DNA from 3 places in the Streptomyces sp. NPDC085596 genome. Region 2 is predicted to be linked to each of the others. Evidence: riboswitches for the same ligand, from Rfam matches in the RefSeq annotation. Region 2 holds a riboswitch; each other region holds the start of a gene.

Region 1 (3,268 bases), on a different contig from region 2:
GGTGACCGCCCCCACCCCGGTCTGGCCAAGGCCGGTCGTGTTGATCTGCGACACTGGAAGGGTTATGCCGAAGCCCGGAGAACTCACTTTCGTCGCCCCCCGCGGAGCCAAGAAGCCGCCGCGGCATCTCGCTGACCTTTCGCCCGCGGAGCGGAAGGACGCTGTTGCGGAGGCCGGCGAGAAGCCGTTCCGTGCCAAACAGCTCTCGCAGCACTACTTCGCGCGGTACGCGCACGACCCCGAGCAGTGGACGGACATCCCGGCCGGCTCGCGGGAGAGGCTGCGGGAGGCGCTGTTCCCGGATCTGATGTCGGTGGTCCGGCATCTGGCCACGGACCAGGGCACCACCCGTAAGACGCTGTGGCGGCTGTTCGACGGCACGCTCGTGGAGTCCGTGCTGATGCGGTACCCGGACCGGGTCACCATGTGCATCAGCTCGCAGGCCGGATGCGGGATGAACTGCCCGTTCTGCGCGACCGGGCAGGCGGGGCTGGACCGGAACCTGTCCACCGCCGAGATCGTGCACCAGATCGTGGACGGTATGCGGGCGCTCAGGGACGGGGAAGTTCCCGGCGGGCCCGCGCGGCTGTCCAACATCGTCTTCATGGGCATGGGCGAGCCGCTCGCCAACTACAAGCGCGTCGTCGGCGCCATCCGCGCCCTCACCGACCCCGCCCCCGACGGCCTCGGCCTCTCGCAGCGCGGCATCACCGTGTCGACGGTGGGCCTGGTCCCCGCCATTCACCGCTTCGCCGACGAGGGCTTCAAGTGCCGGCTGGCGATCTCCCTGCACGCCCCCGACGACGAGCTGCGCGACACCCTCGTCCCCGTGAACACGCGGTGGAAGGTGCGCGAGGTGCTGGACGCCGGGTTCGAGTACACGGAGAAGTCCGGGCGCCGGCTGTCCATCGAGTACGCGCTGATCCGGGACATCAACGACCAGGCGTGGCGCGGTGACCGGCTCGGCCGGCTGCTCAAGGGCAGGCCCGTGCACGTCAACCTGATCCCGCTCAACCCCACCCCCGGCTCCAAGTGGACCGCCTCCCGTCCCGAGGACGAGAAGGCGTTCGTGGAGGCCATCGCCGCGCACGGCGTGCCGGTGACCGTCCGGGACACCCGCGGTCAGGAGATCGACGGGGCGTGTGGTCAGCTCGCGGCCACCGAGCGGTAACCTGGGCCGGTCAGTACAAGTTCATACCCGTACACCTTCGTACGGTCATACATCTGCATATTCCGACAGGGGAGCGCCACAGCGCTGAGAGTGCGGCAAGCAGGCCGCAGACCCTCTGAACCTCGCCCAGGTCATTCTGGGTAGGAAGTTCGGTCATCACTCAAGCTGTTGCGCCCTGCCCGGGCTCCCGCGCGGAGTCCGGGCGGGGCCGCGTCTCTTCCTGGCCCACCCCAGGAGGACCACCAGTGCACACCAAGACCTTCGTGGCCGCGGCGGTCGGCCTCGGCCTGCTCACGCTCTCCGCGTGCGGGTCCACCGACACCAAGGGGGGCGCGGACACCAGGACCGTGACCCTCGTCAGCCACGACTCGTGGGCCGCGTCCAAGAACGTGATCGCGGACTTCGAGAAGCAGTCCGGCTACCGGTTGCGCGTCCTCAAGGACGGCGACGCCGGGCAGGCCGTCAACAAGGCGGTCCTCACCAAGGACAACCCGCAGGGCGACGTCTTCTTCGGCGTCGACAACACCCTGCTCTCCCGCGCCCTCGACAACGGCCTCTTCCAGCCGTACGCCGCCAAGGGCCTCGACCAGGCCGACCCCGCCTTCCAGCTCGACCGGGCCGAGCACCGGGTCACGCCGGTCGACCACGGCGACATCTGCGTCAACTACGACAAGGCGTACTTCGACAAGCACAAACTGAAGCCGCCGCGCACCTTCGCCGACCTCGCGGACCCCAAGTACAAGAACCTGCTGGTCACCGAGAACGCCGCCACCTCCTCGCCCGGCCTCGGCTTCCTGCTCGGCAGCGCCGCCAGTTACGGCGACAAGGGCTGGGAGGGGTACTGGAAGAAGCTCAAGGCCAACGGCGTCAAGGTCGTCGACGGCTGGGAGCAGGCGTACTACCAGGAGTTCTCCGGCTCCTCCGAGGGTAAGAAGGCGGGCGGTGACCGGCCGCTCGTCGTGTCGTACGCCTCCTCGCCGCCCGCCGAGGTGATCTACGCCAAGAAGAAGCCGGCGACCGCCCCCACCGGCGTCTCCGAGGGCACCTGCTTCCGGCAGGTGGAGTTCGCCGGGCTGCTGAACCACGCGAAGAACCCCGCGGGCGGCAAGGCGTTCCTCGACTTCCTGCTCTCCAAGGAGTTCCAGCAGGACATGCCGCTGAACATGTTCGTGTACCCGGTGATCAAGGACGCCAAGGTCCCCGCCGAGTTCACCGAGTACGGGCCCGCCGCCAAGGACCCGGCGACCATGGCGCCCGACAGGATCGCCGCCAACCGCGACCAGTGGGTCAGCTCGTGGACGTCACTCGTACTGAAGTAGCTGAAGTAGCTGAAGCAGCTGGACGGCGAAGCCGCGGGAGCGCGGCGCGGCTGGGGCTGATGGCCCTGCCCGTCGCGTTCTTCGCGCTGTTCTTCGCCTGGCCCGTCGCCGCCATCACGGCGCGGGGGCTCAAGGCCGACGGCAGCTGGCACCTCGGGCGGTTCGCCGAGGTGCTGGGCCGCTCCGACATCCGGCACGTGCTGTGGTTCACCACCTGGCAGGCGCTCGCCTCCACCGCGCTCACCCTGCTGATCGCGCTGCCGGCCGCCTACGCCTTCGCCCGGCTGGACTTCCCCGGCAAGCAGGTGCTGCGGGCCGTCGTCACGGTGCCGTTCGTGCTGCCCACGGTGGTCGTCGGCACCGCGTTCCTCGCGCTGGTCGGCCACGGCGGGCTGCTGGACGAGCTGTGGGGCGTGCGGCTGGACACCACGGTGTGGGCGATCCTCCTCGCACACGTCTTCTTCAACTACGCCGTCGTCGTCCGCACCGTCGGCGGACTGTGGGGGCAACTGGACCCTCGGCAGGAGGAGGCCGCCCGGATGCTCGGCGCGTCCCCGCCACGCGCCTGGCGCCAGGTGACCCTGCCCGCGCTGGCGCCCGCCGTGGCCGCCGCCGCGCTGATGGTGTTCCTGTTCACCTTCACCTCCTTCGGCGTGGTCCAGATCCTCGGCGGTCCCACCTTCTCCACCCTGGAGGTGGAGATCTACCGGCAGACCTCCGAGGTCTTCGACCTGACCACCGCCGCGGTCCTCACCCTCGTCCAGTTCGCCGCGGTCGG
Region 2 (3,268 bases):
GGCCGATGCGGATGCCCGCCCGGTACAGCCCGCGCCAGCCCATCGAGGGATTGGCCTCGTGCAGCTCCCACACCGCCGAGGTCTGGGTGACCGTCACATCGTCCAGCACGCCCAGCGAGCCGATGATGACACCCGCGAGCAGCAGGCCGCTCATGTCGATCGACGGGTAGAGACCGTGGATCAGACCGGTGTTGTCGTCCGTGTTGCCGGTGAGCGCGGCCCAGCCGATGAACTGCGAGCCGAGGAAACCGATCAGCAGCAGTGAGACGAGGGTGCCGAGCACCGCGACGGAGGTCCGCGCGGACAGGCCGTGGCACATGTACAGCGCGATGAGCATGATCGCGCTCGACCCGACCACGGCCACCAGCAGCGGATTCGAGCCCTGGAGCACCGCGGGCAGGATGAACAGGGTCAGCACCATGAAGCTGACGGCCAGGGCCACCAGCGCCATGACGCCGCGCAGCCGGCCCACCACCACGACGGCGACCGCGAAGATTCCGGCCAGCAGCGCCATGGGGAACTTGCGGTCCAGATCGGTGACGGCGTACTGGAGGTCCTTGGGGGCCTTGGGCTCGTAGGCCACCACGACCTTGTCGCCCTGGTGCAACTGCCGGGTCTGGTCGGGCTGCACCAGCTCGGTGAAGGTGCGTCCCTGGTCCTTGCCGGTGTCGACCCGGACCGTCGCCTTCTTGCAGGGGCCCTTCTTGTCCTCCTGGGCAGCCGGACCCGCGCCCGTGGCGGAGGGGTCGCCGGCCGGGGCTCCCCCGCCCGCGCCGCCCACCTGGCAGCTCACCGAGGTGACCCGGGTGACCGTGGCCTGCTGCGTCTGGCGGTCGAAGCCGACCCCGGTGCGCTGGTGCGGCGGCGCGCCTCCGGGCCAGAGCACCACCAGACCCACGACGACGGCCGCGCTGAACGGGATCAGGATGGCCGCGATGACCTTGCGCAGATGCCTGGAGACCGGCGTGGCGGGGCCGTGGCTGTGGGAGTGGCCGTGCCCGTGGCCATGACCCCCGTGCCCGCCTCCGGAGCCCGGCCCATGCCCACCCCCGTCGCCGGGGCCTGGTCCGGAGCCGGGCCGGTGGGGCGGGCCGGGGGGAGGGTAGGGAGGCTGCTGCGTCGTGGTCACGGCCCGATCATTGCAAGAACGGGGGAGGCCCACTGTTCATCCCGTCACACGGGGCGCTAGCGTGGAGGCACCTTTGCACACGCGGGAGCTCGGAGCACCGGGCTGAGAGGGCGCTGACCTCCGTCGTTGCGATGTTTCACGTGGAACGTGGTTCCCCGAGAACATCTGCGGACGGAAATCGCTGCGTCGACCGCCGAACCTGTTACCGGGTAATGCCGGCGTAGGGAGTAGGTCTCATGACCAACAAGGACGCACGCACGCCTGCCTCCACGCAGAACACGACGAACAGTTCGTCGGGCGAGGAGGCCGGGAAGTCCATCGGCTGGCACAAGGCGTATGTCGAGGGCTCACGCCCCGATCTGCGGGTGCCGGTCCGTCAGGTGCACCTCACCAACGGGGGGTCGGTCACGCTGTACGACACCTCCGGCCCGTACACCGATCCGGAAGCCGACACCGATGTCCGCCGGGGGCTGGCCCCGCTGCGGGAGAACTGGATCGTCGCCCGTGGCGACACCGAGGAGTACGCGGGCCGTCCCGTCCGGCCGGAGGACGACGGGATCAAGCACACCTCGCCGCGCGGCGGGCTGCGCAATCTGGACGCGGTCTTTCCGGGGCGGCCCCGGCAGCCCCGGCGCGGTCGGACGGGCCGGGCGGTCACCCAGCTCGCCTATGCCCGCCAGGGCGAGATCACGCCCGAGATGGAGTTCGTGGCGCTCCGGGAGAACGTCTCTCCCGAGGTGGTCCGCGAGGAGATCGCGGCGGGGCGGGCCGTGCTGCCCGCCAATGTGAACCACCCGGAGATCGAGCCGATGATCATCGGTAAGCGGTTCCTGGTGAAGGTGAACGCCAACATCGGCAATTCCGCGGTCACTTCCTCGATCGAGGAGGAGGTGGAGAAGATGACCTGGGCGACCCGCTGGGGCGCCGACACGGTCATGGACCTCTCCACCGGCCGAAACATCCACACCACCCGCGAGTGGGTGCTGCGCAACTCCCCCGTGCCCATCGGCACCGTGCCGCTCTACCAGGCCCTGGAGAAGGTCGACGGCAGGGCCGAGGAACTGACCTGGGAGGTCTACAAGGACACGGTGATCGAGCAGGCCGAACAGGGCGTGGACTACATGACGGTTCACGCGGGTGTGCGCCTGCCGTACGTCCCGCTCACGGCGAACCGTAAGACCGGCATCGTCTCGCGCGGCGGCTCGATCATGGCCGCCTGGTGCCTGGCGCACCACAGGGAGTCGTTCCTGTACGAGAACTTCGAGGAACTCTGCGAGATCCTTGCCGCCTACGACGTCACCTACTCGCTCGGCGACGGTCTGCGGCCCGGTTCGATCGCGGACGCCAATGACGAGGCGCAGTTCGCGGAATTGCGCACGCTCGGGGAACTCAACCGGATCGCCAGGCGTTTCGATGTACAGACGATGATCGAGGGCCCCGGTCACGTCCCGATGCACAAGATCAAAGAGAACATCGACCTTCAGCAGGAGATCTGTGATGAAGCTCCGTTCTATACGCTCGGCCCGCTGACCACCGACGTCGCGCCGGCGTACGACCACATCACCTCGGGTATCGGCGCCGCGATGATCGCCTGGTGGGGCACGGCGATGCTCTGCTACGTCACGCCCAAGGAGCACCTGGGCCTGCCGAACCGGGACGACGTCAAGACCGGCGTCATCACCTACAAGATCGCCGCCCACGCGGCCGATCTGGCCAAGGGGCACCCCGGAGCCCAGGAGTGGGACGACGCTCTCTCGGACGCCCGCTTCGAGTTCCGGTGGGAGGACCAGTTCAACCTCGCCCTGGACCCGGACACGGCACGGGAGTTCCACGACGAGACCCTGCCCGCCGAACCCGCGAAGACGGCCCACTTCTGCTCCATGTGCGGCCCGAAGTTCTGCAGCATGAAGATCTCGCAGGACATCCGGCGCGAACACGGCGGGAACCGGGCCGAGATCGAGGAGGGCATGGCGAGGAAGTCCCTGGAGTTCGCGGCCACGGGCAACCGGGTCTACCTGCCGATCGCGGAGGACCGGCCCTAGCCGGGCTGGGCTCCAGCCGGGCCGGGCCCTAGTCCGGCTGGTGTTCCGGGCCGCCGAAGTCCGGGCTCGTGTAGTCCGGGCTGCTGAAGCGGGGGCG
Region 3 (3,268 bases), on a different contig from region 2:
GGCCGTGGCCATCGTCTCGGGGTCCTGCGCACGGGTGACGGCCGAGGCGAGCATCACACCCGCGCACCCCAGTTCCATCGCCAGCGCCACGTCGGACGCCGTGCCGGCCCCGGCGTCCAGGATCACCGGCACATACGACTGCTCCATGATCAGCTCGAAGTTGTGCGGGTTACGGATGCCGAGCCCGGAGCCGATCGGGGAGCCCAGCGGCATCACGGCCGCGCACCCCACGTCCTGGAGCCTGCGGGCCAGCACCGGGTCGTCGTTGGTGTACGGCAGCACGGTGAAGCCGTCGTCGACCAGCGTCTCGGCCGCGTCCAGCGTCTCCACCGGGTCCGGCAGCAGCGTCCGCTCGTCGGCCACGACCTCCAGCTTCACCAGGTCGGTGCCGAGCGCCTCACGGGCCAGCCGGGCGGTCAGCACCGCCTCCCCGGCGGTGAAACAGCCCGCGGTGTTGGGCAGCACGCGGATGCCCAGCTTCTCCAGCACCGACAGCACCGAGCCGTGCGCGCCGGGGTCCACCCGGCGCATCGCCACCGTGGTCAGCTCCGTGCCGGACGCGATCAGTGAGCGTTCCAGCACGTCCAGGCTGGGCGCCCCGCCGGTGCCCATGATCAGCCGGGACTTCAGGGTCAGGTCACCGAGGACCAGGGGATCGCCGGTCATGGTCAGCCTCCCTGCACGGCGGTGAGGACCTCGACCCGGTCGCCCTCGGCGAGGCCGGTCTCGGCCCACCGGGTGCGCGGGACCACGGTCTCGTTGACGGCGGCGGCCACCCCCGAGGGCGCCGGGGTCAGGACGCGTACGACGGCGTCCAGGGCGGTGCCGGGCGCCACCTCGCGGCGCTCGCCGTTGACGGAGATGTTCATGCGGAGTGCTCCAGGGTCGCGGTGGGGGCGCCGGTGGCGAAGCGGTGCGGGGTGAAGGGCCGGGCCACCTCGGGCAGGCCCCCGCCGCACAGCACGTCGGCCATGACGTCCCCGGTGACGGGGGTGAGCAGCACGCCGTTGCGGTGGTGCCCGGTGGCCAGCAGCAGGCCGTCGAGGCCGGAGGGGCCGAGCAGCGGGGCGTTGTCGGGGGAGCCGGGGCGCAGTCCGGCCAGGGTCTCGGTGAGCGGCAGCTCGGTGATGCCGGGCACCAGCTCATGGGCGTCGCGCAGCAGCTCGTACACCCCGCCCGCCGTCACCGTGGTGTCGAAGCCCAGCTCCTCGCTGGTCGCGCCGATCACCAGCTCGCCGTTCTCGCGCGGCACCAGGTACACCGGCCCGCCGCGCACCACGGCCCGCACGGTACGGCTCAGGAAGGGCCGGTACCGGGGCGGCACCGTCAGCCGCAGCACCTGCCCCTTCACCGGGCGCACCGGCGGTACGAGCGCCTCGGGGACGCCCTGAAGCCGTCCGCTGAGGCTGCCGCCCGCCAGCACCACCTGCCCGGCGGCCAGCGTGGTGCCGTCCGCCGTGGTGACGCCGGTGGCCCGGTCCCCGGCCACGTCGAGCCGCGCCGCCCAGGACCGGTGGAGGACCACCCCGGCCCGCTCGCACGCGGTCAGCAGCGCGGCCGCCAGCCGCCGGGGGTCGATCTGGTGGTCGCCGTCGGCCCGCAGCCCGCCGCGCACACCGGGCGCCAGCATCGGCTCCAGCCGTCGGCACTCCCGCCCGGACAGCCACTCGGAGTCCAGCCCGCAGCGCAGCTGGAGTTCGTGCACCTCGCGCAGCTGGGCGCGGTCGTCGGTGTCGAAGGCGACGGCGAGGGTGCCCGAGCGGCGGTAGCCCAGGTCGTGGCCGGTGGCCTCGGTCAGCTCGGCGGCGAAGCCGGGGTAGCGGCGCGCGGAGGCCAGATTGAGGGCGAGCAGCCCCTCCTCGCCGTGGTGCAGCTCGGTGACGGCGGCCAGCATCCCGGCCGCGACCCGCGCGGCCCCGCCGCCTGGCTCGGGGTCCACCACGGCCGCGGTGAGCCCCCGCCCGGCCGCGCGCCAGGCGGTGACCAGGCCGATGATCCCGCCCCCCACGACAAGGACGTCCGGGGCGCCGGACGGTTCGGACGTACGTGACGGCATGGGCGTCCCGCCCCTCCCTTCGCCGGCATGACCCGGATCAGGTTCGTACGGTCGGAGGCCGCCAGCCTCCCTCTCAGCCCGGTACGTCCGGGCTCCCGCGAGTGCAGTTACGGTGGCCAGCCTAGTCGCCCGCCCGGCTCAGCCGTAAGGGAGCCCCGCCCGTGCCCCGCTCGCTCGACGGACTCACCCTCGCCCCCGTGGCCGACCAGGCACCGGGCCAGGTGGGCACCGGGACCCGGTTCGCCTGGTGGAGCAGGTCAGTTGACCTAAGGTGACCACGTGAGTGAGCAGACGCCCCCGGAGGGCACGGGACAGGAACGGCGCGTGGTCGTCGTCGGGGCGGGCATGGCCGGGGTGCAGACCGCCGTCGCCCTGCGCGAACAGGGCTTCACCGGGCCCGTCACCCTGATCGGCGCCGAGCCGCACCAGCCCTACGACCGGCCCCCGCTGTCCAAGGCCATCCTCCTCGGTACCGCCGAGGGCTCCGCCTTCGACGTGGACTTCGCCTCGCTCGACATCGACCTCCGGCTCGGCTGCGAGGCGCTCGGCGTGCGCACCGCCGACCACGAACTGGACACCGCGGCGGGGCCCGTCCCGTACGACGTGCTGGTCCTGGCCACCGGCGCCGTACCCGTCCGGCTGCCCGGCACCGACGAGACGCCCGGTGTGCACCTGCTGCGCACCCTGGACGACGCCGAGCGGCTGCGCCCGGTGCTCGCCCGGCAGCACGACGTCGTGGTGGTCGGCGCCGGCTGGATCGGCGCCGAGTTCGCCACCGCCGCCCGCGAGGCCGGCTGCGCGGTGACCGTCGTCGAGGCCGCCGACCGCCCGCTGGCCGGCGCCCTGCCCGCCGAGGTCGCCGCCCCGATGACCGCCTGGTACGCCGACAGCGGCGTCTCGCTGCGCACCGGCGTCCGCGTGGCGGCCGTCGAGCCCGGCGCCGTGGTGCTGGACGACGGCGCGCGGCTGCCCTCGGACGCCGTCGTGGTCGGCATCGGCGCCCACCCCGCCACCGGCTGGCTGGCCGGCTCCGGCATCGCCCTCGGCGCCCACGGCGACGTCCTGGCCGACGACCGGCTGCGCACGTCCGCCGAGCACGTGTACGCGGTCGGCGACTGCACCTCCTTCCCCTCGGCCCGCTACGACGAGCGGCTGCTCGTCCACCACTGGGACAACGCCCTCCAGGGCCCGCGTACGGTCGCGGCGGACATC

The links. A riboswitch is a leader RNA that binds a small molecule or an ion and turns the genes downstream of it on or off. The one in region 2 is predicted to bind thiamine pyrophosphate.
Region 1: it holds a riboswitch for thiamine pyrophosphate, as region 2 does, so the genes downstream of both, ACIGA3_RS24660 (thiamine ABC transporter substrate binding subunit) here and thiC (phosphomethylpyrimidine synthase ThiC) in region 2, are expected to answer to the same signal.
Region 3: it holds a riboswitch for thiamine pyrophosphate, as region 2 does, so the genes downstream of both, thiO (glycine oxidase ThiO) here and thiC (phosphomethylpyrimidine synthase ThiC) in region 2, are expected to answer to the same signal.

The regions. Positions count from the first base shown of each region.
Region 1 covers NZ_JBITTC010000009.1:106,875-110,142, reverse strand. Annotated here, with positions in the region: gene rlmN (23S rRNA (adenine(2503)-C(2))-methyltransferase RlmN) at 65-1,171, shown strand; TPP riboswitch at 1,229-1,336, shown strand; gene ACIGA3_RS24660 (thiamine ABC transporter substrate binding subunit) at 1,417-2,490, shown strand; gene ACIGA3_RS24655 (ABC transporter permease) at 2,550-3,268, shown strand, end outside.
Region 2 covers NZ_JBITTC010000005.1:419,427-422,694, forward strand. Annotated here, with positions in the region: gene ACIGA3_RS18020 (YibE/F family protein) at 1-1,129, opposite strand, end outside; TPP riboswitch at 1,201-1,373, shown strand; gene thiC (phosphomethylpyrimidine synthase ThiC) at 1,366-3,171, shown strand; gene ACIGA3_RS18030 (hypothetical protein) at 3,200-3,268, opposite strand, start outside.
Region 3 covers NZ_JBITTC010000001.1:346,085-349,352, reverse strand. Annotated here, with positions in the region: partial or broken gene ACIGA3_RS01605 (thiazole synthase) at 1-666, opposite strand, end outside; gene thiS (sulfur carrier protein ThiS) at 669-869, opposite strand; gene thiO (glycine oxidase ThiO) at 866-2,056, opposite strand; TPP riboswitch at 2,053-2,165, opposite strand; gene ACIGA3_RS01590 (NAD(P)/FAD-dependent oxidoreductase) at 2,336-3,268, shown strand, end outside.